DNA from 2 places in the Shewanella sp. YQ_9 genome. Region 2 is predicted to be linked to the other one. Evidence: riboswitches for the same ligand, from Rfam matches in the RefSeq annotation. Region 2 holds a riboswitch; the other holds the start of a gene.
The links. A riboswitch is a leader RNA that binds a small molecule or an ion and turns the genes downstream of it on or off. The one in region 2 is predicted to bind cobalamin.
Positions count from the first base shown of each region.

Region 1 (16,183 bases), on a different contig from region 2:
GCATCGCATCGTTGGCTGTGATGGTCAGGCTGCATTCGTCGGCGCTGGCAGTGCTGCTGATAACGGCGCCGGCTCCCAACAGGGCAATACCCGCGAGTCTCTTGGTTAACTTATTCATTTTCAATTCCTTTTCTGGTTTTAGGGTCGATATTTCTCTCGACAGCACGAGAGCCCCGCAGGCTCCCGCCTGGGTCAATCATAACGGCATTTACCTTAAATGAGAATTAATCTCAGAATTTTAACTGTCAGCTGAGGTTGGAGCTGCTGACAGTCTCTTGGGCTGTGATAGACTGACAGCCGAATCAATACTTGCCACGGAGGCACTCATGAAAGGTCCTGGTTTTTTGTCATCTCTTGTTCTGGGCGGCATATTGCTCAGCAGCCCTTTGGCGTTGGCCGATGACAGCGCTCGCCGGGCTCAGGTGGAGCAGTTACTGCTGGAAATGCAGATGGACTCCATGATGGACACGGCTTATACCCAGATGGAAATGATGATTTTGGGCATGCAACAACAGTTCAATATCAAGGAGAGTGAAAAGCCTTTATTTGAAGAGTTTGCCCGCAAGAGTACGCAGATCTTCAAGCAGGAGCTGGGCTGGGACAAGCTGAAGCAACCGTTGACCGATATTTATGTCAAGCATTACAGCGACAAGGAAATTGCCGATATGCTGGCGTTTTATGCCAGTGATACTGGGCGCTCCATGGTCGCCAAGATGCCAGCCGTGATGCAGGAGTCCATGATGGTGACTCAATCACTGAGCCAGGGGCTGCTGCCTAAGATGGAGCAGCTGCAGCAGGAGTTTGCCACCAAGCTTCAGGCCCACAGAGAGGCCAATCCAGGCGAATAATTTGACTGGCAGCCAGCATAAAAAACGGGAGTCTATGACTCCCGTTTTTGTGGCGGTAACGGCGTGATTACAGCTCGCGGCGGTAGGGAATTCCGCGCTGGGCGCCATGACGGGTCACGGCTATGGAAGCGGCCTTATTGGCAAAATCCACCGCTTGTTCCATGTCCAGCCCTTCACTTAAAGCCACCATCAGGGCACCGTTGAAGGTGTCTCCTGCGGCCACAGTATCAAGTACCTTGACCGGGTAGCTAGGCACCAGGCCCTCAAACTCGGGATGACGCACATAGGCGCCGCGGCTGCCGAGGGTGATCACCGCGGCGCCAACCCCTTTGGCTTGCAGAGCGGCTGCGGCTTTGGCTGCGCCGGCTTCATCTTCCACCTTGATACCGGTAAGGGCTTCTGCCTCAGTTTCGTTGGGAGTGATGATATCCACCAAGGCCAGCACATCGTCAGCCAGCGTGCTGGCGGGGGCCGGGTTGAGAATTGTCACTGTGTCTTGTTGCTTGGCCAGTTGCAGCGCGGCTTTGACCGATTCCAACGGCGTTTCCAGCTGTGCCAGCAGGTAACTGGCGCCTTCGAACAGCTCTTGATGACAGTGAACATCGGCTGGCTCCAGGCTGGCGTTGGCGCCGGCGGCCACCCCAATACAGTTTTCACCGCCATCGCCGATGAAAATCATTGCGCTGCCGGTTGCCATTTCCGGCACTTTCTTCAAGCCCTGAGGATGAATGCCATCGTCCAACCAACTCTTGATCATGGTATCGGCGATGGCGTCGTCCCCAAGATGGCAGATAAAGTCCACTCGGGTGCCAGGCTGCACCAGTCTGGCTACAGCAACTGCCTGATTGGCGCCTTTGCCACCGTGTTCCAAACGGTAGCTGCGGCTCATCAATGTTTGCCCTGGCTCGGGCAAGTGACTGAATTCCATCACATGATCGGCATTGGCACTGCCGATTATCACTAGTCTACTCATGTATTAATCCTGATAGGCGTAGAGGCTTTCAACCAGCAGATCCACAAAGCCTTCACGATCCAGATGCATCAGCACCTTGGCGTTGGCGGGCTTGCCGGTTAAGTGATAGCGGTCGACAACCGTCATCCCTACAGTCAGCTCGCTCTGGGTTTCGATGGCAACATGGCAGTCCAAGCCGATGAACAACTCAGGCTTGAGCAGCCAGGCTATGGTGCAGGGGTCATGCAGCGGCGCGCCATCAAAGCCCCACTTGGGATCCTTGTGGTAGATAACAAAGAATTCCAGCAGATCGGCAACACACTTGGCAACCTTGTTGGGAATCGCGCGGAAACGGGCTACATCCTCTTCCATGATCTGCGCCTCATGGGTCACGTCCAGACCGGCCATGACGATGGGGATCCCTGACTTGAACACCATGTCGGCCGCTTCAGGATCAACAAAAATGTTGAATTCGGCGGCAGGGGTCCAGTTACCGACACCGGCGGCGCCACCCATCAGCACTATCTGCTCAATACGGGACTTGAGTTCGGGATAGGCGCTCAGGAAAATAGCGATATTGGTCAAGGGGCCCGTGGGCACCAGAGTCACCGGCTGGCTGCTTTGGCGGATTTTCTCTGCCATCAGTTCCCAGGCCATCATCGGCTGAGGTTCAAAGGCTGGATCCGGCAGTTCTGGGCCATCGAGCCCGGATTCACCGTGAACACTGTCGGCAATGACCAGCTCCCTTGCCAATGGCTTGGGGGCGCCGCTGGCCACAGGAATATCGGTTCTGCCCAGCAGAGTAAGCACTCGCATGGCGTTGTTGAGTGTTTTTTCCTGGGTTTGGTTACCGGCGCTGGTGGTCACGGCCAGCAGATCCAGCTCGGGGTTGGCCAGGGCCAGGATCAAGGCGATGGCATCATCATGGCCGGGATCGCAGTCGAGAATGATAGGGCGTTTCATGCTGTTACTCCTTTAGCAATTTGCCCGAGCATAGCATGACTCTTTGGCGCGCGCAGAACCGGATGGCAAACTGTGAAGTGTTCCTCAACTGATTGCTGAAATCTGCTACAATCCGCGGCCTTAAAGGATTGAATCAAAGGGGACCCGGTGGGAAAGATACGGGCAATCTGGGAAGATCTGATAATTATCGGCCTTTTTGCGCTTGCCGGCGGGCTGTTCTCGGCTCTAGGGCTCTATTTTGTCAAAGAGAGTGTCCAATCCTGGTATGAAGTGAATATCCTGCTCGAGCGAGGCGTCGAGACCCAAGGCTATATTGCCCGGCGTGAGCAACACTATGTGTCCCCTGGGCGCTGGGGTTTTGGCCGTTATGAGTGGGATTGTCTGCTGTATTATCAGTTGCCGAACGGCAGTGAGTATCAGATCTGGGATCCCCCAGGCCTGCTTTGCGATTCGAGAAGCGTCGGTGAAGCCGTGATCCTTTGGCATTTGCCTGAGGAACCAGGCATAGCGCGCACCGATATCCAGTACTATCGAGAACAGCAAAATACCTGGCTCGAGCTGTGGGGGATTCTAATCGCGCTATTGCCGCTGGCCATTGGCGGAAAGTTTGTGGGTAAAACGGTCCAGTGTTTGCGCTTTCTTCGGGCTCGGGAGCGGTTGTCGCCAATAGTTGAGCAGTTACTGGAGGCCGATAACCCCGCCGAGTTACTGGCATTGCTTGAAGCCAACCGGGCCAGCCCGGCCAGTAGCTATTTGGGACGGCAGGCCCTTGGCTATATCGCCGCCAGACCTGAATGGCAGGTGCGTTTTCTTGCCTGGTTTGTGCCTGTGTGCCTCAAGTGGGAGCCGCCAAGTAAAGGCGAGGGCGTCTCTGGCCTCGAACTTTCACTGCAATTGGCGCTCGGCCGCCGCTACCCTGAGTTTACCCTGGCACTGCTCGATGGCATTCGCAGCCTGTTTTTAGAGCATGAACTGGCGAAGATGGTCTTCTCCCAGCACCTGGCCGAGCTGCAACGCAAACCCTGGAGTGCTGAAATTCAAAAGCAATTCAACGCCTTGTTGCTGGAGCGGCAAATGCCTTTGAGCAACAAAGGATTTGCCCACACCGAATTGAGCCGCTTGGTTTGCCTGGAATGGCTTTTTAACAACCTGGAATCGCTGCCCGATGTTTGGTTCAGCGCTGCTGCAGCCTTGCTCAAGGCGCTCGCAGCGCAGCGGCCACTGAATCCTTTGAGCCGTAAACAGCGTAAAAAACAAGCGCTGCATTGGCGCTATATTCTTGGCAGCCTGGCATCCAAGTTTAACTCAGGGGCAATAGGTCGAAAGCGTCAGACACAGCTGGCACAGATTGAAACCGATATCCAGGTGCTGGCCGCCAGCCGTGGTTTTACGCTGAGCAGATAAGATGAAAAAGCGCCGGCTGGCTGTTCATGGCTATTTATGGCTATGAATATGGTGATATTTGTAAACCAATGACGACTGACAGGGTGAGATATCTCTGATTTTGTGGCGGATGGAAGGTAAATCTCTTTTCTGTCACTTTGCAGTTCATTCAGGTATGTTAAAATTGTTTGCTGTTTCAGGGAGTAAGAAACTCTGATGAAACTTTGGTCGCCTTAAGCCATTCAATAATTGGTGCGGCGTTATCGGATCTTGGATCTGTTATTGGGAGAAAACATGGAACATTTCATCGGAGCCATCAAAAAATACGCCGACTTTACCGGTCGGGCCCGTCGGACAGAATACTGGATGTTCACTCTGTTCTATATCATTTTCAGCCTGGTTGTCAGTGCTATTGACTATGCGCTGGGTACCACAGTGCTGGGGCTGATTTATTCTTTGGGCCTGTTGTTGCCCTCTATTGCGGTTGCCGCGCGTCGTCTGCACGACACTGACCGCAGTGGTTGGTGGCAGTTGTTGGCATTTATCCCTATCATAGGTTGGATAGTGTTGCTGGTCTTCTACTGCCAGGACAGCGAAGTGGGTGACAACCGCTTTGGCAGTAACCCCAAAGAGCTGGGTTAAGATAATGGAAAGGGAGCCTCGGCTCCCTTTTTGTTTTTAGGGTAAATCTGCGGCGGTCAGTCGTCGTCAAAATTAGACATTCATCCATATAGACGTCTATAATGCCCGCTCTCGGCTAGGCCGGGAATGACAGCACAGTATTTCAGTCAACCTCTCGTGGTGCCCCGGAATGAAAGACCGGGGATAATCGGGAAGCCGGTGAGAATCCGGCACTGCCCCCGCAACGGTAAATGGTGAGAGACAGGCGCGCCCAAGTGGCGTCATAAAAGCCGGGTCTTGCGCGGTCAACCGCATAGCCAAAGTCCGGAGACCGGCCCTGGAGGTATTTCGATGATTTCGGTGGGCAGATCTCGAAATGCGGCAGCCAAGGGGCTCTCCCTGCCGTGGCACTCTTGCCCCGTTTCCCTTTCAGGAGTCAAAGGAAAATGGGTTTCAAACTAAATCATCTCGCGCTGCTCTGCGGTGCATTTACCTCGGTTCCCGTCATGGCGAGTGCTACAACCCAGGCCGTGGATGAACAGCTGGTGGTCATTGGCCGTCAGGATGACACGCCGCTCAATATTGCCGCCAATGTGGTGGTCATAGATGCCGCCGATATTCAGCAAAGCGGTGCCAGTAATCTGAGCGAGTTGCTGCGTGGCCGCAGTGGCATTCAAATATCGGACAATAACTCAGGGCCTGTGCTGGCGATGCGCGGTTTCTCTTCCAGCCAAGCGGTGAATAACACCCTGATACTGATAGATGGTCGCCGACTCAACAATATCGATATTGCCGCCCCCAGCCTGAGTGCCATTGCGGTCAATCAGATTGAAAGGGTAGAGATCCTTTCCGGCAGCGCCGGGGTGCTCTATGGTGATCAGGCAGTCGGCGGAGTGATCAATATTATCACCAAGGCGCCCAGTGCCAGCGGTGGCAACCTGACCCTCTCCGGTGGCAGTTTTGACACCTACGAAGGCCGTGGGGATCTGTCCGGCGCCATCAATGACAACTGGCGTTACTATTTGGCTGCTGCTTACAACGAGAGCGACAACTACCGTAGAAACAATGCCAACGAAACCGGTTCTGTGCTGGGGCGTCTGCAATATGATTCAGAGTTGACCAACTTCTTTGTCGAAGGCAGTTACTACGATAACAAGCGCCAGACTCCAGGCTCACTGACCCTGGCTCAGTTTGAAGCCGACCCACGCCAGGCGACATCGACGCCGGGTGATTACAACCATGAGATGACTTCTGCCTGGCGTGCTCATCTCCAGCGCCAGGTGCACGCCAACTGGGCCCTGGCTGCGGACCTCAACTACAGTGATACTCTGGTGTCCAGTGTCAGCTATGGCAGCCCAGGTCGTAACGAGCGCTCGCTGTTGGAATTCAATCCCAAGGCGCTGGGGCGTTATCAGACCCGCAATGGTGAACTGAGCATAGTCATAGGCGCCGATATTCAACGGGGTGAAACCGAGTTCGATCTCAGTTATATGCAGCGCAGCAATACCCAAACCATGACCAGCACCTATCTACAGGCCAATGTGCCGCTGACCAACAGCCTGAGCTATGTGGTGGGCGGGCGCTATGCCAAGGTCAAGGATGAACTCAAGGACGGTCAGATTTACCCCAATGGCATAGATTTGGATGAAGACGCTCACGCGCTCGAGTTGGGGCTCAACTATCGGCCGCTGGAAGGCCACAGATTCTATCTTCGCGGTGATGAGAGTTTCCGTTTCGCCAAGGTCGATGAGCAAGCTTATACGCCGCCAACAGTCGTCGGCCTCAAGCCGCAGACCGGCCGTTCCATTGAAGCCGGCTGGGATTGGACCTTGAGCAACCAGAGTCTGCGTCTGAACCTGTACCGACTGTCGCTGGAAGATGAAATTGTCTTTGACCCCAGTGCTGATATGCCTATCGGCGGTGCTTTCCCCGGCGCCAACGTCAACGCCGATGCTTCCCGCCGTTATGGCGCCAGCCTCGACTGGGACTGGCAGCTCAATGAAATGCTGCAGTTGGGACTTGAGTACAACTATATCGATGCCGAATTTACTGAAGGCGCCAACAAAGGCAAATCTCTCTCCTGGGTGGCCGAGCATTCCGGGCGTATCTACACCAGTGTGGACTTTGGTCAGCACTGGCAGCTGTTTGTCGAGGGGCAGTATCTGGGTGATAGATATATGGAGGGTGACAATGGCAATCAGCACGATAAACTGGACAGCTATTGGCTGGGGAATATCGCCCTCAACTACAGCCGAGATGCCTGGCTTGCCAGCCTGAGGGTCGACAACCTGTTTGACAAGCAATACGCCAGCTCAGGTTATTTCAGTACTTGGGGCGATGGTTATTACTCGGGTAGCGGCCGTGCGCTGAGATTCAGCGTCAGCTATCGCTTCTGATAGCATAGAAAGCCGGGGGTTCCCGGCTTTTTTCTGCTCGTATTTCTATCTGTTTTAGTTGGAAAGTAGTCACCGACAAGGAGGCAAGAGTCGAAATATGAAAGCTGATTTTAGATATGGTTTGAGAGGCGTGGCCATAGCCCTGTTGTCGCTGCTTTTGCTGGCTTGCTCCGAGCCCAAGCTGGCATATATCGGCAGCAATGGCAAACTGCTGGCCTTCGGTGACAGCCTGACCCAAGGCGTTGGTGCCAAGGCCGGGCAGGATTATCCCAGCCGTCTGGCCGAGTTGTGCCGTTGTGAGGTGATCAACGCCGGGATTTCCGGTGAGCAATCTGCTGCCGGGCTTGAGCGTTTGCCGGCACTGCTGGATGAAACCAAGCCGGATCTGCTTATTTTGCTCGAAGGCGGTAACGATATTCTCCGCGGTCGTAGCCAGGTGCAATTGGCGCAAAACATTGAGGCCATGTTACTTGAGGCCAAAGCCCGGCAAATTCCGGTAGTGCTGCTGGCTGTGCCGCAAAAGAGCCTGCTGCTGTCCCCCCTGCCTTTGTATGCCGAACTGGCCGACAAGCACGGCGCCATCTTGCTGGAACAGACTCTGTCCGAGCTGCTGCGTTCAAACGAGCTCAAGTCCGATACTGTGCATCTCAATCAACAGGGGTATTCGCGTTTGGCACAAGTCATCTTTACCAGGCTGCAGGAGGCGGGCGCTTTTTGATGCTACTTTTTGATTCTGTTTGGCAAAAACCGGGCTAATTATCGATTCAACTTGACCCTGGTGGGCGTTTTATGGGTAAATTCTCTGCCATAATAAATGGCAATAGTGCCTCCATAATAAATAACAACAGGTTTAAAGAATCACATGACAGATCTTGAGCAGCAGGTTTTTACTCAAGTGCGTGCCATTATTGCCAACGAAGAGCAGGTGATAGGGCGCCGCGGCATCCTGATCCCGCTTAAGAAGGCCATTATTGCTGATGGCGATATTCGCAATGTGATCGATATTGTCGCGACCGATCCCGCTCTGGCAGCTCATCTGCTGTGGCGCAGCAATAACGCGCTCTCTCCTTCCGTTCAGCCAAACCGCAGCCTCAAGGATGCATTGGTGCGTCTGGGACAGGTCAATATCTACCGTTATGCCTTTAGCTTTTATCTCAAAGAGCGGCTCGATGAACTGCCGCAGCCATACCGTAAACTGGTACTTGGCTATTGGCGCCTGACCGAGTCCGTGGCGACCGAGTCGGTGGACAGCTTGCATCAGATGCAAGGGGTGCAGATAGACGCGGATGAAGTGCAGACTCTGGCACTGTTCAGCGTCTTTGGTCAGATTATTGCCCTGACGGCGTTTGCCTATCTCAACGCCGAAGCCGAGCAGTGCTTCCCGCTGGGCATTATCAAGACCCTGATAGATACCCAGCAGCAGACGCTGACGGTGGAAGCTTTTGAATCTCTGGGGTTGGATGATGAGCTGCAAAGCGAGTTTATGGTCGCCCATAACCTGAGACAGACCCGGGATCCCAATTCACCCGGACTGGTACTGAGAAGGGTATTGTCGCAGCGCGGTCTGCTGCTGAATCCTCTCTAGATGCTTTGTGACTGCCGCCGACTTTCAGGGACGGTGGCAGCCGCTCAGTCAGTGTCTGTCTTGACGCTGTAATCCCTCTTTGGCAATCAATTCCAGCAGCCTTTGCAGCTGCACTCTATTGCTGCTGTCGCGGCGGTAGGCACCGAACAGCGGCCGTTTCAGGCCTTCCTGCCCCAGTTTCACCGAGGTCAGGCTCAAGCCCTGGGCTTCGGTCAGTGACCAGTTGGGCAAGGCCGCAACCCCTTCTTTACAGGCGATGCGTTGCAGCAACACATTGGTGAGATCACAGCGTTTTTGTGGGCCGGGCACCACTCCGGCCGGCTCGAGGAAGTGACGGAAAATATCCAGCCTTTCCAGCGGTACCGGATAACTGATAATAGGTTCCCTGGCCAGTTGTTGCGGCAAAATATAGCTGTTGCCTGCCAGAGGGTGATCTTTGGCCATCACCAGTCTCACTTCAAAATCAAACAGATGCTGATAGGCAAGGGCATGGCCGGGCACAGGATCTGAGGTCAGCACTATATCCAGCTCACCGGTTTCCAGCGCATTGAGAGAGTCGAACAGATGGCGGCTGGAGAGATCCAGATTGGCATCCGGATAAGACTGATGAAAGGCTTCCATTACAGGCATCAGCCAGCGAAAACAGCTGTGACACTCAATACCCACCTTCAAGGGACCGCTGCTTCCAGATAGACCGCGTTTGAGCACAAATTCGGTTTCCTGTACCCGGGGCAGTATCTCTTCTGCCAGGGTCAGCAGGCGACTGCCCTCAAGCGTGAAGGTCAGAGGTTTGCTTTTGCGAACAAATACCTGGGAGTTAATCCGGGTCTCCAACTCTTTAATCTGGTGCGACAGCGCCGATTGAGTGACAAAACGTTTCTTCGCCGCGCCGGCCAGACTGCCACTTTCTTTCAGTGCTATCAGAGTACGAAGGTGTCTCAGTTCTATCATTTCCTCTCCACATGAATGCCGCTCATGTTGCCCTTGAATTCAATTCGGTTGCCTGTGCTGAGACTAGCACAATAAACTTCTAGACGTCCAGACGCCCAGTTTGATTTGTTGTGTTTCGGCGTCGCCAGTCACTTGCTGCACAGTTTATAGAGGATGGTATACATTATGCAATTAAATAGTCTTGGCTTTCCCCGTATCGGACGTCGACGTGAACTCAAGTTTGCTTTGGAGAAATATTGGCGCGGTGAGTCCAGCGTGGCCGAATTAGAGAGTGTTGCCAGGGAGCTTAGGCGTACCCACTGGCAGTGGCAGGCCGATGCCGGGGTGGCGCAGCTGCCGGTCGGTGACTTTGCTTACTATGATCAGGTGCTGACCCTTAGTGCGACTCTGGGGGTAATCCCCGAGCGTCACCGTGACGGCGGCGCTGTCAATCTCGATACCCTGTTCCGGATTGCCCGTGGCCGAGCGCCCAGCGGCAAGCATGCACCGGCGTCTGAAATGACCAAGTACTTCAACACCAACTACCATTATCTGGTGCCTGAGCTCAGCGAAGATCAACGCTTCGATATCGCCTGGGAACAGTTGTTTGAAGAGGTGACCGAGGCTCAGGCGCTGGGTCACACTGCCAAGCCGGTACTCTTGGGGCCGGTCACTTTCCTGTATCTGTCCAAGACAGCGGGCTCAGAGTTCGACCGTTTGACACTGCTGCCGGCGCTGCTTGAATGTTATCAAGCCATTCTGGCCCGATTTGCCGCCCAGGGCGTTGAATGGGTGCAATTGGATGAACCTGCGCTGGCACTTGAGCTGGATAACAACTGGCAACAGGCCTTCCATCAGGCCTACGGCGTGCTCAAGTCGGCGCCGCTCAGGCTGTTGCTGGCAACCTATTACGGCACTGTAGCCCATCATCAAAGTCTGTTGTCGGCACTGCCGGTGGCGGGTATTCACCTGGATCTGGTCACCGCGCCCGAGCAGTTGCAGGCCTTTGTCGGGGCATTGGCGCCTGAACAGGTGTTATCGGTTGGGGTAATCAGTGGCCGTAACGTCTGGGCCGCCGATCTGGATCTTGTGGCCGAGCAGTTGGCGCCACTGGCGCGTGATTTGGGAGACAGGCTCTGGCTCGCCACTTCCTGCTCCCTGTTGCATACCCCGGTGGATCTTGAGGTGGAGACCGTGCTGGCGCCCGAGCTTAAAAGTCTGCTGGCATTCGCCAGGCAAAAACTCACCGAGTTGCAGGAGCTCAAGGCGCTTTTGGCGGCGCCTGAGACGGAAAGCGCCAAAGCTGTGGTCGCCCGTTGCCGAAGTCGGCGCGCGGCCAGGGCGCAGGGGCGTAATCAACAACTCAGTGCCAGAATCGATGCGCTGAGCGCGGCCGATTATGACCGAAACCATGAGTTTGAGGTGCGCAGACAAGCCCAGCAGGCCAGGTTCAAGTTGCCTTTGTTGCCGACGACTACCATAGGTTCATTCCCGCAAACGGCAACCATTCGTAACCTTCGCAGCCGCTGGCGCAAGGGTGAGTTGGACGATGCTGTGTACACAGAGCAACTGCAACAGGTGACCCGAGATACCATAGAACGTCAGCTCAAGCTGGGAATAGATGTGCTGGTACACGGTGAAGCCGAGCGCAACGACATGGTGGAATACTTTGGTGAACAGCTAAACGGTGTTGGTTTTACCAAACATGGCTGGGTGCAGAGCTATGGTTCCCGCTGCGTCAAGCCACCGCTGATCTACGCCGATGTGACCCGTCCCAAGGCGATGACAGTTGACTGGGCCGAATATGCCCAGAGTCTTACCGACAAGCCGGTGAAAGGCATGCTGACCGGTCCCGTGACTATATTGCATTGGTCCTTTGCCCGCGAGGATATCAGCCGCGAACAGATAGCGACTCAGTTGGCCCTGGCGATACGCGATGAAGTGGTGGCATTGGAGCAGGCGGGCATAGGCATTATCCAGATTGATGAACCGGCTTTTAGGGAAGGCTTGCCGCTTAAACGCAGCGATTGGGCCCATTATCTCGATTGGGCCGTGGCCGCTTTCAAGCTCAGCGCCGCCGGTGTCAGAGACGAGACCCAAATTCACACCCATATGTGCTACAGCGAATTCAACGACACTATTGCGGCAATTGCCGCCATGGATGCCGATGTGATCACCATAGAAACATCGCGCTCAAGGATGGAGTTGTTGAATGCCTTCGAAGACTTTGACTATCCCAATGAAATCGGCCCTGGGGTTTATGATATTCACTCCCCCAATATTCCAACAGTGGAGGCCATGGTAAGCCTGATTGAAAAGGCGGCGCAGAAAATTCCTCTGCGTCAGCTCTGGGTCAACCCGGATTGCGGCTTGAAGACCCGTAACTGGGAAGAAGTCGAACCGGCTTTGAAGAACATGGTTGATGCCACCAGGGAGTTGCGACGTCGACTCGGGTGATAAAACTCTGTGGTTAATAATAGTCAGGGGCGCAATGCGCCCCTGATGTTGATTGACTTCAACGCGGTAAAGATTCAACTCATGCTTATTCCCAGTATCATCAGGCCCACAGTGCCCAGGATGATCAAGCTTGAAAAGATTGTGCCCAGAATGGCGAAGATTTTCTGGCGCTCTTTTTGTACCAGGCCACCAATACCCAACCCCAAAGACACCAGACAGACCAACATCATAAAGATGATCATTAACCCCACAAGAACCGCTTCCATGGAGTTTTCATCCATGCCGCCCGGTGTTGTTGTTTCCAGGGTTCCGGCAACAATAAAAGTAATAAACAGGGCTATTCCACTCAATATGCTGGTGACAAATGAGGCTATCCCTGGACCTGAATGTTTTAATTGCATGGCAATCCCTTGATTTTTTCTGATGGTTATCCAACTGAGAAATATACAGAAACCAAGGGAAATATGCCATCGGCCATTTCTGTCTATACTCAGGTCACCAACCGGACTCAGATAACTATCAGGAGAAGCCCCATGAGCCATGTATACAAGATAATAGAACTGACAGGTTCATCCCCCATCAGCTCGGACGAAGCGGTCAAGAATGCCATCGCTGCGGCCAGTCAGTCGCTGCACAATCTGCGTTGGTTTGAAGTGATAGATACCCGCGGACATCTGGAGGCCGGTGTTATCGCTCATTGGCAGGTCACCATCAAGGTGGGTTTTACCCTGGATTAGGCTTGAATTCAGGCGTCTCTTGGCAAACCCTTTTCCACTATCCGGATCAGGCGCCCCGTCTTGCGGGCGGGAATGGGCGCTGTGTCGTTGGCGCTGAGTTTTTCTGCCTGCTGCGCCAGTGCCCACTCTATGTGTTCTGCGACCAGTTCAGAGGCATCTGTCAGTCGCTCCTGCAAGGCAGCAACTATGGTTTCACTGCCGGGCGCATTGCCCAGTGCCACCGCAATATTGCGCAGCCAGCGTTCATGGCCTATGCGACGAATGGCGCTGCCTTCGGTGTTTTTCAAAAACTCGGTCTCGCTCCAGGCAAACAGCTCCAGCAGTTTGGGTTGCTTCAGTTGTGGCCTTAGATGAAAGTCAGTCTCTGTGGTCAAAGGCGCGGCGCGGTTGATGGGGCATACCAGCTGGCAGTCATCACAGCCGTAGATGCGATTGCCGAGCAGTGGCCGAAACTCCAGTGGAATGCTGCCGGCCAGCTCTATGGTGAGGTAGGAGATACAGCGGCGCCCATCGACCACATAAGGCTCGACTATGGCGCCGGTTGGGCAACTTGTGATGCAGGCGACGCAGGTGTTGCAGCCTCCGGCTGTGGCGACATCCATGGGCAGCGGCAGGTTCACCAGCAGCTCTCCGAGGAAAAACCAACTGCCGGCCTCATGGTTGAGGATCAGTGAGTGTTTACCTGTCCAGCCGATCCCGGCCTTTTCTGCCAGCGGCCGTTCCAGAATGGGAGCCGAGTCGACGAAGGGCCGAAAGCCACAGCCTTCAAGTTGCAGGGTTTTGAGCGCTTCATCTATGCGCTCGCCCAACTTTTTCAAGCGATTACGCATCAGCTTGTGATAGTCGCGGCCGCCGGCATAACGGGAGATATAGCCAAGGTTAGGGTCTTTGAGATTGAGGGCAAACCCGGCTTGTGGCGGTAAGTAGTCCATCCGTACTGAGATGACTCTTAAAGTGCCGGGATGCAGTTCGGCCGGGCGGGCCCGCATCATACCGTGGCTGGCCATATAGCCCATCTCACCGTGATAGCCCTTATCGAGCCAGGCCTGTAGCCTGGGCTCTTCGCGGCTGAGATCTGTATCCGTTATTCCCACTTGAGCAAAACCCAGCTCTTTGCCCCAGGCTTTTATGTTGCGGGCAAGCTTGCCAAGCATACCGGGATCAAATTGTGGTGGTTGAGAAGCTGACATGAACAGAGGCTGACCGGGGAAAAGCCATGATTATATCAGTAAAGCAGAATTGCTCACAGTTGCCGTAAACGGCGATTTCGACTGTTGTCGGTGCTATGCTTGAAGAAATTGAGGGGGGAGAGTATATGCCGGGAATCGAAACCTTGCTCAGGGGCTGCGTGATAGTGTTCTGTTGTAGCTTTGCCAACTTGGCTTTGGCCGGTAACGAGCCTACTGAGGCCGAGCCGCCCGCACTCAGGCTGCTGACCGAAACCTGGCCTCCCATGAGCTATGAGCGCCATGGTCGCGTTGATGGTTATGCGGTGGCCCTGGTGAGGGCCTTGCACCATCAGGTGGCTGCCTCTGACAAAGAGCCTGTGATAGAAGTGTTGCCTTGGGCCAGGGCGATGAATATCGCAAACCAGGAGCCTAACGTCTTGCTGTTTGCCACTTCCATTAATGAACAGCGGCGGCAGGAATTTGATTTTGTTGGCCCTATTGCCGAAACCCGCATTCAGCTCTATGCCCGCATGGATGATGATTTTACCCCGGCAGACCTGTCACATGCGGTAGCGGTGGGTAATATTGCCCTTTACCGCAACTCCCCGGCGCAGATCTTGTTGAAGTCTGTTCCGGATGAGCAGTTACTGAACTCAGGTTTTCCTCAGTATTCGGCCAGGCAGTTGTTGCATAAGCGGGTGCGTTATTGGTGTCAGGCGGATATCGCGGTTCAGGGCGTCTTGCGACAATTGGGCCAGACACAGGCGGCGGTGCGCCCCGTATTGGAACTGGCGCACTTGCGCCTCTATTTGGCGTTCTCCGACGGTACGTCTCCTGAACGGGTCGAAGCCTGGCACAAGGCGCTATTGGCATTGCAGAAAACGGGCGAATTTGACGCGCTCTACCATAAGTGGTTTGGTGCCGAGCCCTCTTTACGTCAGGCGGAAGTGCTCTGGCGCGTTCAGTGATTTGCAATAACCACTGTGCTCATTCAGGCGGTTTCGACCCGGTTGCGACCTCGATTCTTGGCGCAATAGAGGGCATCATCGGCCTGTTTCAACAGCTCGGAGAACTGCAGTTCCTCACCCAGAGTCGCTACCCCGGCACTTATCGTTACTCTGGGCTCACCGACTAGCCCTTCCGGGCGTGATTCGGCTATGGTTTGGCGCAGACGCTCGGCGATTTTTAAACACTCTTCATGGGCTGTTTCCGGCAACAACAGCAGAAACTCTTCACCGCCAATCCGCCCCAGCAGATCTTGTTCGCGGATCAGGGTTTGGCTCAGACTTGCCAGATGTTGTAAGACCTTATCGCCACCATCGTGACCAAACTGATCATTGATATCCTTGAAGTTATCGGCATCAAACAACACAAGTGAAAAAGGCGTGTCGCTATCTCGCGCCTGATTGAACATAGCTTCACCCTTGTGATAGGTATAACGCCGGTTCGCCAATTGGGTGAGGTGATCCGTATGGGCTATCTTCTGGAATTTGCGTGATTTACTGGTCTGCTTAAAGGCCATCACCGCAGTGATTATGATAATGATGCTGGCCAGAACCAGCACAGCCAACTGCAACAGACGGTTTTGCTGCAGTATCTGCACCTCTTGCTCTTTCAGGCGTTCGCTTTCCAGCAGACGTTGGTTTTCTTTTGCCATGCGATCGGCATTGAAGCGGGTACGCATCTCTGTGGTGCGGTAAGATTGCAGTTTGTTATCCAGCTCGTGGTGCAGGGCGATATACAGCCTGAGCACTTTGAGCGATTCCTGCCATAGCCCTTGGGCGGCAAATACTTCGCTCTTGAGCAGGTAGAGTTCGGCCAAGCCGCGATCATTGTTGATATTCCTGAAACTTTTTTCGGCCTTGATCAAGGGGGCCATCGCCTGTTCAGGCTGGCCTTGGCGCAACAGCACATCGGCGCTGTAGAGTTGCATAAAGCTGTAGAAGCCACCCATCTGCTCAGTCACAAATGGCCTGGCACGCTCCAGCGCCTGTTTGGCGTCTTCGACTCTGCCGAGCTTCAACAGGGAGCCGGCCATATTGACCGAGACTCCCGCGGCTTCCACCGTGACTCCTTGCTGCTTGAGATAGTCGTATGATTGTTGGAACTTGGCCACGGCGCCTTCAAAATCACCCAGTTCTT
Region 1 covers NZ_JBICJO010000011.1:18,761-34,943, forward strand. Annotated here, with positions in the region: gene azu (azurin) at 1-118, opposite strand, end outside; gene ACF8D4_RS02910 (DUF2059 domain-containing protein) at 327-848, shown strand; gene rbsK (ribokinase) at 916-1,821, opposite strand; gene rihA (pyrimidine-specific ribonucleoside hydrolase RihA) at 1,825-2,763, opposite strand; gene ACF8D4_RS02925 (DUF3592 domain-containing protein) at 2,911-4,167, shown strand; gene ACF8D4_RS02930 (DUF805 domain-containing protein) at 4,441-4,788, shown strand; cobalamin riboswitch at 4,929-5,122, shown strand; gene ACF8D4_RS02935 (TonB-dependent receptor) at 5,214-7,163, shown strand; gene ACF8D4_RS02940 (GDSL-type esterase/lipase family protein) at 7,261-7,881, shown strand; gene ACF8D4_RS02945 (HDOD domain-containing protein) at 8,026-8,748, shown strand; gene ACF8D4_RS02950 (LysR family transcriptional regulator) at 8,797-9,699, opposite strand; gene metE (5-methyltetrahydropteroyltriglutamate--homocysteine S-methyltransferase) at 9,865-12,135, shown strand; gene ACF8D4_RS02960 (hypothetical protein) at 12,210-12,536, opposite strand; gene ACF8D4_RS02965 (dodecin) at 12,669-12,872, shown strand; gene queG (tRNA epoxyqueuosine(34) reductase QueG) at 12,881-14,062, opposite strand; gene ACF8D4_RS02975 (substrate-binding periplasmic protein) at 14,188-15,009, shown strand; gene ACF8D4_RS02980 (tetratricopeptide repeat-containing diguanylate cyclase) at 15,033-16,183, opposite strand, start outside.
Region 1: linked by a shared signal. The riboswitch ahead of ACF8D4_RS02935 (TonB-dependent receptor) and the one ahead of ACF8D4_RS20145 (ABC transporter ATP-binding protein) in region 2 are both predicted to bind cobalamin.

Region 2 (16,183 bases):
TTCACGATAGCATAAGCGAATGAAAAACCATCATTCACTAAGCCATTCATTTTAATTGTAAATACAGGGGTATTTCGCGAAAGAGTGATGGCAAAAGCCCAGCAACAAGCTTAATGAAGCAACTCGCAACAAGGACTTTGCATGAAACAAGGATTGGTATTTCTTGGCCTGGCCCTGGGTGGCCTGACTCTCAATGTCAACGCTCAGCAGTGCGACCTCAGCATCACAGGCACTGTGCCCGAAGGGATTAGCCTGGATAAATTGGTCGTTTCCACCTATGACAAGGAGCTGCCGGTCACCAGCAGGGACTACTCCCTGTGCGCCAGTAAGCAAGATCTCCAAGTCGTCGGCCGCCATAGCCCCAACAACACCATCTACCTGATGGATAAGAGTGGTGCTATCCCCAGAGGCATCTATACCGCCGAGGTGTTTGTCCAGAGCGAGGCGATCACCTTGGGCCCGGCTTCCAGTTTGACCAAGCAAGCCTGTAACCTGCGCTGTGGCTACTATGCCAGCCAAAGGGTGCAGAACTCCAAAGAGTTGCAACAACTGGCGGCCGAATACCAACGGCTGTCTGCCACTGATGGTAAGGCGATTGGCGCCTTCCTTAGCCAAAACCAAGCCAAATTAGATCGAATCTATTACGGCGATATCCACCCTAAGCCATCAGCCCCAATAAGCACAGGCGATCTCTGGGTCGATCCCTACAGCGGCGCGGGACTCTACTTCGATGCCCCCGAAACCATACTCAACAGCACCTTTAGAGATTATGTGAGCTCCGAAGCCAGAGCGGCGCGGCAACAGGATGAGGCCATAGCCGAAGCGATGAAGCAGCATAAAGCTTCACTGCAAGCTCTAATGAAGGGTTTCAACAGTTGGCAAGAGCGGGTGGAGGCCGTCAACAGAGTCAGCGCGGAGCTAAAAGCCAACCAGGATCCGGCGGCGATAAAGGTGGCGCAAATATTCGAGCGCGGCCTTGAGGAAGCCGAGGCAACTCTTAAAAGTTACCTTACCAACGACAACAAGACCCCCATCGCATCTCTGACCCAGGCAAAAAAGACGTTCGAACTCTTGTTGGCCGACTGGACCAACGCCGCCTATATCCACAGCAAGGACAAACAGGTCTTCGCCGCCCTGTTCAGTGAGCAGTTTAAGCAGCAACTACCGATACAAGATCGCGAGTTGGACAAGGCGCTGAGCCGCCTTATCGATCTGCCAAATCATCTGGGGAAGTTGTCTATCGAGGATGGTTATCAGAACATTCAGCTGGAGTTTAACAATCTCCTGCCAGACTCGAACCAACGCTATGACTTTAAGGATGCCCTGCACAGCGTTAGCTTCGTGTATGAGAAGGGAGCCTGGCGACTCGACAGCGTCAGCCAGCTGCCCATTCGCCACTATGATCAGGGCTAGAATAAAGGCTAGATATAAAATGGCGATCAAGGGGGCGAGTTTGAATCAACACCTCAGCCCCTTGATTCCCACTCTTTCAACAACTCTGGCATCTTGACTTTGTTCACTCTTAACACGTTATTTTTATCAAAAAAAAACAATAAACTAAGCCAAAGCAGCAACTTATAAATCATAGCAAGCCATCATATTATCTAATCTCTTTATCATAGGTTTTCATCTATTTAGCCAAAGGAGTCATATCAATGTCATGGTCTTAAATTCGGGGGAAAGGTCAGTTCATTATTACTTGTTAGGGTAAAAAGTTAAGATCACGCCTAATCCATCTTGCTTGATATCTTGCAGCATGCCCACCAGTTTCTAAATATATGACAAATGTAGCCATACACGAATCACAGCGATATACATCACTACCGTTGTAAGGGTAATGCGATAAACTCACAGGAGCCATATCTGAAAATGGATTACTACCATTTTTAGTGTAAGTCTGATAACCAAGAAAAGTTATTGGTTCTATTTTGCCCATAAAATGAAGTTTGTTTTCCAGGCCATCAGAGTTAGTCAAATGAAGCTTGGATTCTTTTCCGCACTCCGAGCAAGAATTAGATTCTTGTTCTGCTAAAACATTGAGTAAGTCATCGATATTCATAAAACCCTCAGAACATAAAATCAAAATGGGAAAAGAAAATGCAAGCTGAAAATATCGAGTCAAAAATGAGGAAATATATGGCCCTCGGCTCTGCAAAGTTAATGTTGGCGCTTACTTAATTTGTTACATGCTAGTAAACCGCGATGTCTCACCAGTTTCTTAGCTTTATCGGCTTCAAGCAACCAGTATACTTCAAATACATACAATGGAAGAAAACTTATAAACGCAGTCATTAGGCTTTCTTTAAGCAATTCATAAAGTGGCCCCATTACCAATAGCAGTACATAAAAAGCAATCACCCCCCAAAACAACATAAAGTAGGAGTGTGCTTTAATAGATTGAAACATAACCGCATCCTGGTTATATCTCATCGCTCTAATTTCGTTTAATCTTTTTAATTTTATCTTGCGAAATGGCCCCTTTAAAATATGCGATATTTTTCGCATCATTGAATCTATGTAGGGGGCTAACTTGGGTATTAGATACGCCAAAATAGCACTACCCAACAAACCTATTACTACACCTGTATCCATCTACTTTCATCCTCCGACACTTATTTAATGTGTAACACAGTGCGCATGACCAAGGTAATTGGCGGCTTCTTTGCGTAAGCAAAAAAAGGGACTATTGCTGTGTTTTATTATGCGTTTGATTTATTTTCCTGAAACAATTCATAGGCCGATGCCTCTAACTCACCACAATCTGATATTAGGCTGCCATGCTCATCATATATTTTATATTCTTGCTGTATCCCACCGATTGAAGCACAGCCATCTAAACCCAGTAGCAAGTTATAAAATGTATCGTTCAGCAATTGATCAACTACCTTTGCGAAAACCTCTCGCTGTTCAGAACTTAGATTAATTTGTTCTACCAACTTAGACAGAGCGCTTCCATAATTTGCATTGAAGCACCGTTCTAGAATCATTTCCTTTTCCTTCCTCCATAACTCGCAAAACTGATCAGAATTCATTCATATTCCTTACGCATAATACCCTGTTAATGGGTGAGCAACGCAATACTGAAGCTGCCACATACCACCTTAATCACTAAATTCAACGCATAGTAAAAATGCCACGAGTTGCGAATCACTCTTAAATAGTTTGTGAAGTTTATTTTTCAACGTCTTTGGATGCATTGATGTGGTTATGAATTTCTATTTTGAGGTTATTGCTGTTTCCAGATACTTCTATGCCGTTAATCTTAATACTTTCATTAGATTTTTTGCTTTTCAGCTTGTCATAGAGCCAAGCTGAAAACAGACTCAAAGCGACTGAGCTGCCTGAAGTAACAATAAATGTTAGTACTTGATTCGATGTTGCCATTACCTGAGGGTCTGCACAATCGGCAAAGTTAATTCGTTGGCCAACTTGAAGGTCATCAATTTTCAAGTTTCTTAGCGCGTTTGCTAATTCTCGATCTACAAATTTCAGTTCAAAATCTCGTTCCATTGTCAGATTTCCTCTTATAAACTTAACGGCTGTATAGTGCGCATGCGCGTTTTAGTCCTCTTAGGAGTGAAAACACGCATCACTATGTATTTGTATTGATTAATTAAAATAGGTTTCGGTCCTAATATCCCTTACAGCTAAACGCGTATGCGCGGTTTTCAAACCGATTATCTACCAACAGTGTTTTATATCTTTTTGAATTTAAATCTATTTTCTGTGACATTACAGAAATAACGCGCAAATTTATCTTCAAATTGCCAGGCATTTTGTCAAAACTTTATAGACAAGCAGCGTGGCTACCGCAGGGGGATTAAGTGTTCTGCCTCTTCCCCTAACCTAAATTTTATCTTTCTGTATCAGTATCTTGTCAGAGATTAACAACATTAGGCAAGCGATAAATTTGCTATCTTTTGGTCAATTCTTCAATCTGTGCCTGAGTGAAATCACTCATCCAGTAGCACCAAAGATAACCGCGAATAAAACAAGAGCGATACAAGCCGCGGAGTCACTTCAATCCCTAAACCAATGCACCTATTTCAAACTGTTTGCGGCTGTGGCTAAGCCGTCAAGAAGGCTCAGCCCATGAGCATACAATGAGTATGTGATTGGGGGAGCCGACACAGCCAATAACGCCACGGTCGTCAACAAAAAATAAAGCACTGACAAAGCCGCCGAGTAGCTTTAGTTCCTGAGCAAATGCACCTATTTCAAACTGTTTGCGGCTGTGGCTAAGCCGTCAAGGAGGCTCAGCCCATGAGCATACAATGAGTATGTGATTGGGTGAGCCGACGCAGACAATAACGCCACGGTCGCAAACAGGAAGAAATAGAAGAAATATCAGTAGTCGAAACCAGGCTGCGCTTTAACCCCCGCCTCAAACGCATGCTTCACACTATTCACCTCACTGACAGTATCTGCCAATTCAATCAGTTGCCTGTGGCAGTTGCGGCCGGTGATGATCACATGCTGCATGGGTGGGCGATTTTGCAACGCATTTATCACTCGCTGCAGATCCAGATAATGGTAACTGACCATGTAGGTGAGTTCATCGAGCAGGAGTATGTCTATGCTGGCATCCTGAAGCCATTTTTCGGCGGCCGCCCAGGCCTTTTCGGCGGCGGCGATATCCTTGGCTTTGTCCTGGGTGTCCCAGGTAAAGCCTGTGCCCATGACTTCGAACTTGACCCCGGCGCCTTCCAGTAGCTTGCGCTCACCGCACTCCCAGGTGCCCTTGATAAACTGCACCACGGCACCCTGCTTGCCATGACCGACCGCACGGGCCAGAGTGCCAAAGCCGGAGGTGGACTTGCCCTTGCCGTTACCTGTCACTACCAGGAGTATGCCCTTCTCTTCGGTGGCGGCCGCGATTTTGGCATCCACCGCCGCTTTTACTTTCTGCTGCCGCTGTTTATGACGCTCTGCCTTGATATCGGTTTGATTATTATCGGTCACCCGGGTCTTCCTCTTTGAATATGTTGATTATTTTATTGAAATCCAGATGTTGCTCCAGCACATCGGCCAAACGATCCAGCTGTTGTTGCCGCTGCTGATTGATATCCACGGCATGGCCCTGTGGCGCCGTCATCCCGGCCCAGGCGAGCAGCAGTTCACAGGCTTCAGGGCTGTCAAACAGGCCATGCAAATAACTGCCGAGAATTTGATTATCCTCCGACAGCAGACCTTCGTTGCGGGGTGCTGTGGTTTTTGCAGGCTCAGTGATTTTTGCAGGCTCAGTGGCGCTGACACAGTTGGCGTCACTGCCTCGCTCATTAAGCAACAGTGGCTGGGTGCATCTGTCAGGGATCCGCGATGCTCCGCAGTGGATCTCATAACCGGAGACTGATGCCGATGATTGCCCAAGCCTCAGGGTACCGCTGACATTGAGCAGCTGTTTTTCGACTTGCAGCTCGGTAGTGAGTGGCAGGTAGCCCAGCCCTTGGCTGGTACCGGGCAAGTCTTCCAGTCCCAAGGGGTCGGCAATGCTCTGCCCCAGCATCTGAAAGCCGCCGCAGATACCGATAAGCTTGCCGCCATAGCGCAGATGGCGAGCTATGCCCTTATCCCAGCCCTGTTGGCGGATAAAAGCCAGGTCGGCGCGCACATTCTTACTGCCGGGCAGCAGCAGGAGATCCAGCCCTGGAAGTTCGCCCTGATGGGTCGGCCCTATATAATAAAACTCGATATCCGGATGCAGCCGCAGCGGGTCAAAGTCGGTATGGTTGCTGATCCTGGGGTACACCAAGACGCCGACTCGCAGTCGCGTCCCAGTTCTTTCAGATTGAGTTGTTTCAGATTGAGCTCGTGCTGATTGAGCTGTTACCGGCTGCTCGGTAGCAGCCTGAGACTGAGCAGTTGTTTGCACCAGTGCATCTTCGGCGTCCAGATGCAGGGCATCGAGGTAGGGCAATACGCCCAATACCGGCTTGCCGGTGTGAGCCTCGAGCCAATCCAGCCCGGACTGCAGCAATGAGATATCACCGCGAAAACGATTGATCACAAAGCCCTTTACCCTAGCTTGCTCATTCTCGGACAGCAGGGCCAAGGTACCGACCAGGTGGGCAAATACCCCGCCCTTGTCGATATCGGCGATGAGGATCACCGGGCAGTCCACCGCTTCGGCAAAGCCCATATTGGCAATATCGCCCCGGCGCAAATTGATTTCGGCCGGGCTACCGGCGCCTTCTACCAACAGCCAGTCAAACTCCTGCTGCAACCTGTGCCAGGATGCCAACACCGCCTGCATGGCAGCGGCTTTATAGTCACGACTCTCGGGGCCGAAAAAGGCGGCGGCTTCCAGGCTGGTCAGCGCCTTGCCCTGAATAATCACCTGCGCCTTGGTATCTGAGCTGGGTTTAAGCAATACCGGGTTGAAGTCGATTCTCGGCTCAAGACCGGCGGCCACCGCCTGCAGCGCCTGGGCCCGGCCAATTTCACCTCCATCCCGGGTGACGGCGCTGTTGAGTGCCATATTTTGCGGCTTGAAGGGCGCCACTCGCTGACCATGACGATGAAACACCCGGCAGAGTCCGGCCACCAAGGTACTCTTACCGGCATCCGAAGTGGTGCCCTGCACCATAAGGCTGCGACCAGGCCGGGCCAGAGTCGAGAGCGCGGCTTCAAGTTCAGCGCTAATAGCTGTTACTGGGCCGCTCATGTATTACCCCGCTGATCCGGGCTTGTACCCGAAGTGCTCAAGCCCTGGGAGCCACTGCTATCAGAGCTCACAGGCTTTAACGCCAGCGGTAAACCGGCGACCACCAGAGTGACTCTATCGGCCTTGGCGGCAAGCGCCTGATTGAGCCAACCGGCCTCATCGACAAAACGCCGACTCAGCTCCCCAAGCGGCACTATGCCGGAGCCGACTTCGTTGCTCACCAACAGCAGATCGCCGTCAAACTCGGCTACCGCCTGCAGCAAGGCCGCGCGTTCGCTAGCCATATCGGCACCAAAGCAGAGCTGATTACTGAGCCAAAGCGTCAGGCAATCTACCAATACCGGCGCTCCAGAGCCTGAGCGCTGCACAAGCGCCTTGGCCAAATCGAGCGGCACCTCGGCCAACTGCCATTCGAGGCTGCCGCCTTGGCGTTCAGTTTGATGGTGGACGATACGCCGGGCCATCTCCTCATCGGCGGCCTCGGCCGTTGCCAGATACCAGGGGCGGACATTGGCCGGGCACAAGTCGGCCAGTTGCCGCTCGGCGTAACCACTCTTGCCGCTGCGGGCTCCGCCCAGAATAAGATGGATCATGCCGGGCTGCCCCCCAATGCCAGCAACAGCATATAAACCGCCAGCTCACTCACCTGCTGCGCCGCCCCCAGGGTATCACCTGTGTAACCGCCAATCTGGCGCCGGAACCAGAACACCAGGGCCCAACGCAGCAGCAACATGGTCGGTAGTAGCCAGAACAGCAGCGTGGTGGACAGCAGTGCCGTCAGCACAATTCCTGTCAGCAGCAAAATACCCAGCTCATTGAGCCCCTGCTGCTGCGCCAGAGGTTTGCTCTTGCCCTCGTCGCGAACATAGGTTTCGCTGAAGATCATGCTGGCCGCCGTCACCCGGCTGACACAGTGCGCCAATACCAGGGCCAGCGCCGCCTGGTTGATGTCGTAAAGTGCCAACTCCAGCAGTAACTGGTACTTGAGCAGCAACACCAACACCAATGCCAAGGCGCCATAGCTGCCAAGGCGGCTGTCTTTCATGATTTTCAGTTTGTCTTCTACCCGCCAACCACCGCCGAAACCATCGGCGGTATCGGCCAGGCCATCTTCATGAAAACCGCCGGTAACCAGCACACTGCAAATCATCGCCAGCACTATGGCAATGGAGCTTGGCAATATGCCGGCGGCCAGCAGTAACACCAAGGCGGAGATCAAGCCCACCACCACGCCCACCAGGCCAAAGTAGCGGCTGGCCTTGTTGAGGCTGTCGCTGTCCACCGTCAGGGCACTGGGCACAGGAATACGGGTGAAAAAACCTATTGCGATCAAAAATAGCCGCAGCTGTCCGAGCCAGAATCCCATCAGAACACCTCTTGGGTAGCAGGCTCGACCACCTTGTCGACCCCGGCTTCACCAAAGCTGGCCATCTGGTTGTAGAAGTTGGCCGCCGCCTGCACCAAAGGCAGCGCCAGCGCCGCGCCCGAGCCTTCGCCCAACCTGAGCCCAAGCCGCAGCAAAGGCTTGGCGGACATAGCCTCTAGCAGCAACTTGTGGCCGCGCTCTTCAGACTCATGGGCAAAAATAAGATAATCCCTCACCCCCGGCGCCAAACGCACAGCCGCCAGCGCCGCTGTCGACGCGATAAAACCGTCCACCAGCACGGGCACGCCAAATTCGGCCGCCGCCAACATGGCTCCTGTCATCTGCACTATTTCAAAGCCACCCAGGCAGGCGAGGATACTGAGCGGCTCGGTCAGCTCGCAGTGGTGCAGCAGCAGTGCCTGCTCTATCAGCAGGCATTTGCGCTTAAGCGTCGCGGCATCTATACCGGTGCCGCGGCCGACACATTCACTCACAGGAAGGCCGGTCAGGGCGGCCATCACGGCGGCGGCAGAAGAGGTGTTGCCTATTCCCATCTCCCCCAGCGCCAGCAGGTTGCTGCCGGCATCGATATGGCGTTTTACCAAGGTGCGCGCCATGGCAAACCCTTGATGCACAGCGCCCAGAGTCATGGCGGCGCGTTTGTGGATAGGCCCGGTACCGGCGCCCAGACGCTGCTCTGTAACCTCGGGGATCCCCAAGGGGCTGAGAATGCCGCAGTCAATCACCTCCAGCTCGAAGCCGGTCTGGCGACAAAACACATTGATGGCGGCGCCGCCGGCAACAAAGTTGAGCACCATTTGGGTGGTCACCTCGCTGGGGGCAATCGACACCCCGGCCGCGGCAATACCATGGTCGGCGGCAAACACCAGCATCACGGGGCGGCGGATGACCAACTCATCTGTGGCGGAACCGAGCTGAATGCGCCCCAATTGCAGCGCCAAAGCCTCCAACTCACCCAAAGCGCCCAGGGGTTTGGTCTTGTTGTCTATGCGGGCCTGAATCGCGTCATCCAGCGCGTGATTGATTGCTGCTACCTGGTACATCCTTCCCTCTCTTATCGTTATTGGCCGCGTTTACGCAGCACCATCAGGAAAAACAGACTGCCGATGGCCGAGGTGATCACCCCCACCGGCAGCTCTTGGGTGGGCAGTATGCTGCGAGCCAGCACATCGACCCAAACCATAAACAGGCCGCCCGCCAGTGCCGTCAGCACCATGGGGTGCTGCCCCGGCAGCAACAACCTAACAATATGAGGCACCATCAGCCCCACAAAACCAATCCCGCCGCAGTGGGCCACCAGAGTGGCGGTAATAATCGAGCATAACAGCAGCATGGAAACCCTGAGCCTTTGCACCCTTATTCCCAGAGTGTGGGCGGTTTCATCACCGGCAAGCATCGCCAGTACCTGGCGCTTGAAGGCCAGGATCACCAGCAAGGCCGCCAGCACCACCAGAGTGGGCAGTCCAAGCCCATCCCAACTGGCGCGGGCAAAACTGCCCAGGCTCCAAAACAGCAAGGAGGTGATAGCCTGCGGGGTGGAAAAATACAAGATCAGGCTGGTGAGGGCACTGAACATAAAGGAGATGGCGACCCCGGAGAGCAACATTCGCTCTATCTGGTTGCCGATATTCCTGCCCGCGAGCAGCAGTACCATAAGCACAGCCAAACTGGCACCGATAAAGGCTCCCAGCGGCAGCGATACCCCGGAGATGGCCGAACTCAGCCCAAGGCCGGTCGCCAGGGCGACCGAGACCACGGCGCCGAAGCTGGCGCCCGAGCTGATACCGAACAGGTAAGGATCAGCCAGCGGGTTGCGGGTCACCGCCTGCAATACATAACCCGACAATGCCAGACCGCTGCCGGCGATAAAGGCCAGCAAGATACGCGGCAGGCGCAGATCCCAGACAATACGCTCGCTGATGGCGGACGGCTCCCCCACGCCCAGCAGGTGTTTGCCAGTCACTCTTGCCACATCGAAGAGACTAATATCTGCGGCGCCAAAACCGGCGGCGGCCAAGGGTGTCAACACAGTGCCGAGCAGCAACAGCAGCCAGCACCAGTAAAGTCTGGGCAAGGGCTTGAGAAACCAGCCGATAAGCGAGCGCCCCGGTGCGACCATGGAAGTAGTCATGCGCCACCTCCCACCGAGCCTGGGCGCCGGTCAGTTTCCTTGTGGGCAACACAGGTTTCGGCCGAGGCAGGCCCTGCCATTGGCTCGACTATCGCAGCGCCGTGAGCCTTGCCGTGACCAGGCTCTGGCGACTGATAGCCGTAAAAGTAGTGGATCAGCGGCCTTCCTAACTGCGGATGCGTCCCCACCTGGCAGCAGACACCGAAGACACCGGCAATTCTGTCTTCGGTCAATACGCTCTGGGGCGAGCCGTGGGCAATACGGCGGCCGTTATCCAGCAGCAAGAGTTCGTCACACAGGGCCGAGGCCAGATTGAGATCGTGAATCGAGGCGATCACCGTGACTCCCAGACTGCGCACCAGCTCGAGGATCTGGATCTGATAGCGGATATCCAGATGATTGGTGGGCTCGTCCAGGATCAAAAGCTTGGGGCGCTGCACTATGGCGCGGGCAATCAAGGCCCTTTGCTTCTCTCCGCCGGAAAGCTGCGCGAAAGGTTCTGCGGCCTTGTGCTGCAACCCGACCTGCGCCAATGCCGCCTGCACCTGGGCCTTGTCGGCCGCCGATGGCATATCAAACAACCCCTTGTGGGGAGTCAGTCCCATGGCCACTAATTGAGTCAGATCCAGTGCCAGTTGGGCCGGGGTATCCTGCAGCACCACGGCCACCTCTTTGGCGAAGGCTTTGGCTGACAAACTATTGATATCCTGCCCAAACAGCTGGATCTGGCCGCTGTCCGGGCGGATATAACGATAGAGGCAGCGCAGCAGGCTCGACTTACCGGCACCATTGGGGCCTATGAGCCCGAGCATCTTGCCGCTTGGCAGCTCAAAACCCACATCGGCCAATACGCAGTGGCCACCGGGAAGCCAGCTAAGCTGTTGCACCTTGAGTGCCAAGCTCATAACCGCCCCCCGACATTGAGCCTGTGACCGGTAGAAGGCTCAGGCTGCAGTGGAAGAATCATCTATTCGCTCCCCCGGTTTACCCGCCCGGGTTTCTGGTTTGGTTTATCAGCCTGGGCAGGTCTCCTGACTCGTCGCCAAAGGCGACTCACAGTTGCGGGCACAGTCCGGGCTTTCCCGGTTCCCTGGGTTGGTTCACCTGCAAAGGTGCCAACACCCTGGCTGCTGCCGCACTTGGCGGCCATTTGGGGTTATTATCCCGGTTTTATCGCCCGGCACAATTGCCTGGCGCAATCACCGCCGGGCGTTAGGCTAAGGCCCGTACTATTGCGGCCAGTGGAGCTTGCTGAAACACTGCCATTCTTGGTCACTTTCACCGCTGGCATCACGGCTGGCATAGAGGGTTATTCTGACCCAGGCCGCATAAGGTAGCTCCAAGGCGTTGAACACTGCCGCAGGCGGCATCTGCCCCGGCAGCAAAATCTCGGCCAGTAGCAACCGGATAACCCCGCTGTGAGTCAGGATCAGTGCCGCATCGGCGCTTGCCGAAGAAGCAGAATCTCCTGAAACAGAGCTTTCGGAAGAACTAACCTCTCTAGCAAGCCAGCGCTGCACCATAGTCTGCCAGCCATCCAACACCCGGCTACGAAAGGCTGGCAGCGATTCCCCGCCCGGCGGAGTATTGGCCACAGGGTCACGCCAGAAGGCTTCGGCCGCCTCGCTATGCTGCTGATAGACACTTGCCACCTTCATGCCGTCCCAGTCACCGAAGTCCAGCTCCCAGAGCCAGTCATGTTGCTGCAGTGGCGCCGGGAAATAGTCAGGCATATCGGCCTTGAGCTCGGCGGCAAAGGCCTGGCAACGCTGGGCCGGAGAACTCAGCAGCACCAAGCTTTGGGGCGCACTCGGCAACTGCTCCAGCTCACTACTGATAGCCCGCCAGCTACGCCACATCTGCGCTTTGCCCTCATCGCTCAGGGCCACATCACTGCGGCCGCGGATAATCTCACCGCCTTCACATTCGCCGTGCCGCAGCAGATAGATATTCAGTTGCCTATGTTCAGCCACACACTTCTCCCGTCAGAGTCCGGTGGTTACCGGGCCAATTTAACCTTGCCACAGGCCGCCGGAATCCGTATATTATGGACGTCTATACGTATAAATGTCCAAAATAACTTTCCGCGCCCACACACGCCTTTGGCTATCATGCCAGATAGTGCCCCGGGCGTCAGGTCGGCAGAGATGATGTCGCGGATGCCAAGCGCCGCGAATGTAAAACAGCAATAAGACAGGTATGAAAGGTAACCCTATGGCGACTTCCCAGCACTCCCCTAGCCAGACAGAGCTCAAGCTCAAACAGACCCTCGAAGAGCGGATCCTGATTTTAGATGGCGCCATGGGCACCATGATCCAGGACTACAAGCTGGAAGAAGCCGATTACCGCGGCGAGCGCTTCAAAGATTGGCATTGCGATGTCAAAGGCAACAATGATCTGCTGGTACTGACCCAGAGCGAGATCATCAAGACCATTCACAGGGAATACCTGCTGGCCGGTGCCGACATTATAGAAACAAACACCTTCAACGCCACCACCATTGCCATGGCCGACTACGAGATGCAGAGCCTGGCGGCGGAGATCAATTACCAAGGCGCCAGAATAGCCCGTGAAGTGGCCGATGAAGTGGCCGCCACCAGCGGTATTCCCCGCTATGTGGCCGGGGTGCTCGGCCCCACCAACCGCACCTGTTCCATCAGCCCGGATGTGAATGACCCCGGCTTTCGCAACATACATTTCGACGATCTTGTGTTGGCCTACAGCGAATCCACCGAGGCGCTGATCGCCGGTGGCGCCGACATCATTCTGGTGGAAACCATCTTCGATACTCTCAATGCCAAGGCGGCGCTGTTTGCCATCGAAAATGTGTTCGAGAAACTGGACCAAAGGTTGCCGGTGATGATTTCCGGCACCATTACCGATGCCTCGGGCCGCACCCTGACAGGGCAAACCACAGAGGCCTTTTACCATTCTCTCAGACATATCAAGCCGCTGAGCATAGGCCTCAACTGCGCCCTGGGCCCGAAAGAACTGCGGCCCTATGTCGAGGAGCTTTCCCGTATCAGCGAGTGCTTTGTCTCGGCGCACCCCAATGCCGGTCTGCCCAATGAATTCGGCGGCTATGACGAGACTCCAGCGGAGATGGCAAGCGTGATAGGCCCCTGGGCCGAAGAGGGGCTGCTCAATATTGTCGGCGGCTGCTGCGGCACCACGCCTGCGCATATCAAGGCGATTTCTGAAGCCGTTAGCCTTCATGCACCAAGGCCGCTGCCTGAGCTGCCGGTGGCATGTCGCCTCTCCGGACTGGAACCCCTGACCATAGATGCAAGCAGCCTGTTTGTGAATGTGGGCGAGCGAACCAATGTCACCGGCTCGGCCAGGTTTCTCAAGTTAATCAAAGAAGGCCAGTACGAAACCGCGCTGGAGGTGGCCCGTGACCAGGTAGAAAACGGCGCCCAGATCATAGATATCAACATGGATGAGGGCATGCTCGACGGGGTCGAGATGATGCAGAAATTCCTCAACCTTATCGCCTCAGAGCCGGATATCAGCAAGGTGCCTGTGATGATAGACTCCTCCAAGTGGGAGGTGATTGAGGCCGGGCTCAAGTGCATTCAGGGCAAGGGAATAGTCAACTCCATCTCCCTCAAAGAGGGCGAGGCCAAGTTTATTGAACAGGCCAAACTGGTGAAGCGCTACGGCGCCGCCGCCATCATCATGGCCTTCGATGAACAGGGCCAGGCCGACACCCGGGAGCGCAAAACAGAGATCTGTACCCGCGCCTACCGGGTGCTGGTGGATAAGGTGGGCTTCCCGCCGGAAGATATTATCTTCGACCCCAATATCTTCGCCATCGCCACCGGCATAGAAGAGCACGATAACTATGCGGTGGACTTTATCGGCGCCATTGAAGATATCAAGGCCAACCTGCCCCATGCTATGATTTCCGGCGGGGTGTCCAACGTTTCTTTCTCCTTCCGCGGCAACAACCCGGTGCGGGAAGCCATTCATGCCGTATTCCTCTATCACGCCATCAAGGCGGGGATGGATATGGGCATAGTCAACGCCGGTCAGTTGGCCATCTATGATGATATCGACCCTGAGCTGAAGCAGAAGGTAGAGGCCGTGGTGCTCAACCTGCCCTGCCCGGTTGCCGACTCCAGTAACACTGAACAGCTGCTCGAAGTCGCCGAGAAGTATCGCGGTGGCCCGGGCGGCGCAGGCAAGAAAGAAGATCTCGAATGGCGCAAGTTGCCGGTCAACAAGCGCCTGGAACACGCGCTGGTGAAAGGGATCACCGAATACATAGATGCCGACACCGAAGAAGCGCGCCTGCAGGCCAAGCTGCCGCTGGATGTGATTGAAGGCCCGCTGATGGACGGCATGAACGTGGTGGGCGATCTCTTTGGCGCCGGTAAGATGTTTCTGCCGCAAGTGGTCAAGTCCGCCCGGGTGATGAAAAAAGCGGTCGCCTATCTCAACCCCTATATCGAAGCCGAAAAAGTCGAAGGCCAGAGCAACGGTAAGGTGCTGATGGTCACGGTAAAGGGCGATGTTCACGACATAGGCAAGAACATAGTCGGGGTGGTGCTGGCCTGTAACGGCTATGAAGTGATAGATCTCGGTGTCATGGTGCCGGTGGAGAAAATCATCGAAGTCGCCAAGGCCGAGAAGGTCGACATCATAGGCATGTCCGGGCTCATTACCCCGAGCCTGGATGAGATGGTGCACAACGTTAAAACCTTCGAGCGCGAAGGTCTGACCCTGCCGGCGATTATCGGTGGTGCCACCTGCTCCAAGATCCATACCGCAGTGAAGATAGCGCCTCATTATCCCCATGGCGCCATCTATATCGCCGATGCATCGCGCGCCGTGCCCATGGTCAGCAAGCTCATCAACAATGAAACCCGCCAGGCCACCATAGACGAAACCTATCGCGAATATGAAATGATGCGCCAAAAGCGCCTGTCGCAGACCAAGCGCAAGCAGATAGTGCCCTTGCAGGTAGCACGGGATAACCGCTGCAGCCACGACTGGGCCAACTACCAAGCAGTGAAGCCCAACACCTCAGGGATCCAAGTGTTTGACGACTATCCGCTGGAGGACTTGCTCGATCGTATCGACTGGACGCCATTTTTCCGCGCCTGGGAGTTGCACGGTCATTTCCCGCAAATACTGGATGATGAAGTCGTTGGTACTGAGGCCCGTAAAGTCTATGCCGACGGCAAGGCGATGTTGGAGCAAATCATCCAAGAGAAGTGGCTCACCGCCAAGGGCGTTATCGGCCTCTTTCCCGCCAACAGCGTCAACTTCGATGATATAGAGATCTACACAGATGACTCTCGCAGCCAAGTGTTGTTGACCACCCATCATCTACGGATGCAGCTGGAGCGGGTGGGCAACCACAACTTCTGTCTCTCTGACTTTGTTGCTCCCAAAGAGAGCGGCGTGGCCGACTATATGGGGGGATTTGCGGTCACCGCCGGCCATGGCATCGATGCCCATATTGCCCGTTTCGAGGCGGCCCACGATGACTACAGCGCCATCATGCTCAAGTGTCTGGCCGACCGCCTGGCCGAAGCCTTCGCCGAGCGGATGCACGAGCGGGTGCGTAAGGAATTTTGGGGTTATGCCAGCGAAGAAAACCTGGATAACGAGGCGCTTATTCGTGAAAAGTACAAGGGCATACGCCCGGCTCCCGGCTACCCTGCCTGCCCGGACCACACGGAAAAAGGCCTGCTTTGGCAGCTTCTTAAGCCAGACGAGTGTATCGACCTCAAGATTACCGAGAGCTTTGCCATGTACCCCACTGCGGCGGTCAGCGGCTGGTACTTTGCGCACCCGCAATCACGCTATTTTGGGGTAAGCAACATAGGCCGAGATCAGGTGGAAGACTACGCCTACCGCAAAGGGATGACAGTGGCCGAAGCCGAAAAATGGCTGGCCCCGGTATTGGATTATGATCCTGAGTAAAAGAGGCTCTTAAGCGAACAACTGAGCTGTTCAGGGGCTCTCGCCTATTCGGGTGAGGATCCCTGAA
Region 2 covers NZ_JBICJO010000074.1:106,240-122,422, forward strand. Annotated here, with positions in the region: gene ACF8D4_RS20090 (hypothetical protein) at 142-1,413, shown strand; gene ACF8D4_RS20095 (hypothetical protein) at 1,703-2,059, opposite strand; gene ACF8D4_RS20100 (hypothetical protein) at 2,158-2,592, opposite strand; gene ACF8D4_RS20105 (hypothetical protein) at 2,700-3,032, opposite strand; gene ACF8D4_RS20110 (hypothetical protein) at 3,172-3,510, opposite strand; gene cobO (cob(I)yrinic acid a,c-diamide adenosyltransferase) at 4,348-4,962, opposite strand; gene ACF8D4_RS20120 (cobyric acid synthase) at 4,952-6,586, opposite strand; gene cobU (bifunctional adenosylcobinamide kinase/adenosylcobinamide-phosphate guanylyltransferase) at 6,661-7,257, opposite strand; gene ACF8D4_RS20130 (adenosylcobinamide-GDP ribazoletransferase) at 7,254-8,030, opposite strand; gene cobT (nicotinate-nucleotide--dimethylbenzimidazole phosphoribosyltransferase) at 8,030-9,094, opposite strand; gene ACF8D4_RS20140 (FecCD family ABC transporter permease) at 9,112-10,182, opposite strand; gene ACF8D4_RS20145 (ABC transporter ATP-binding protein) at 10,179-11,087, opposite strand; cobalamin riboswitch at 11,186-11,323, opposite strand; gene ACF8D4_RS20150 (histidine phosphatase family protein) at 11,412-12,155, opposite strand; gene metH (methionine synthase) at 12,397-16,116, shown strand.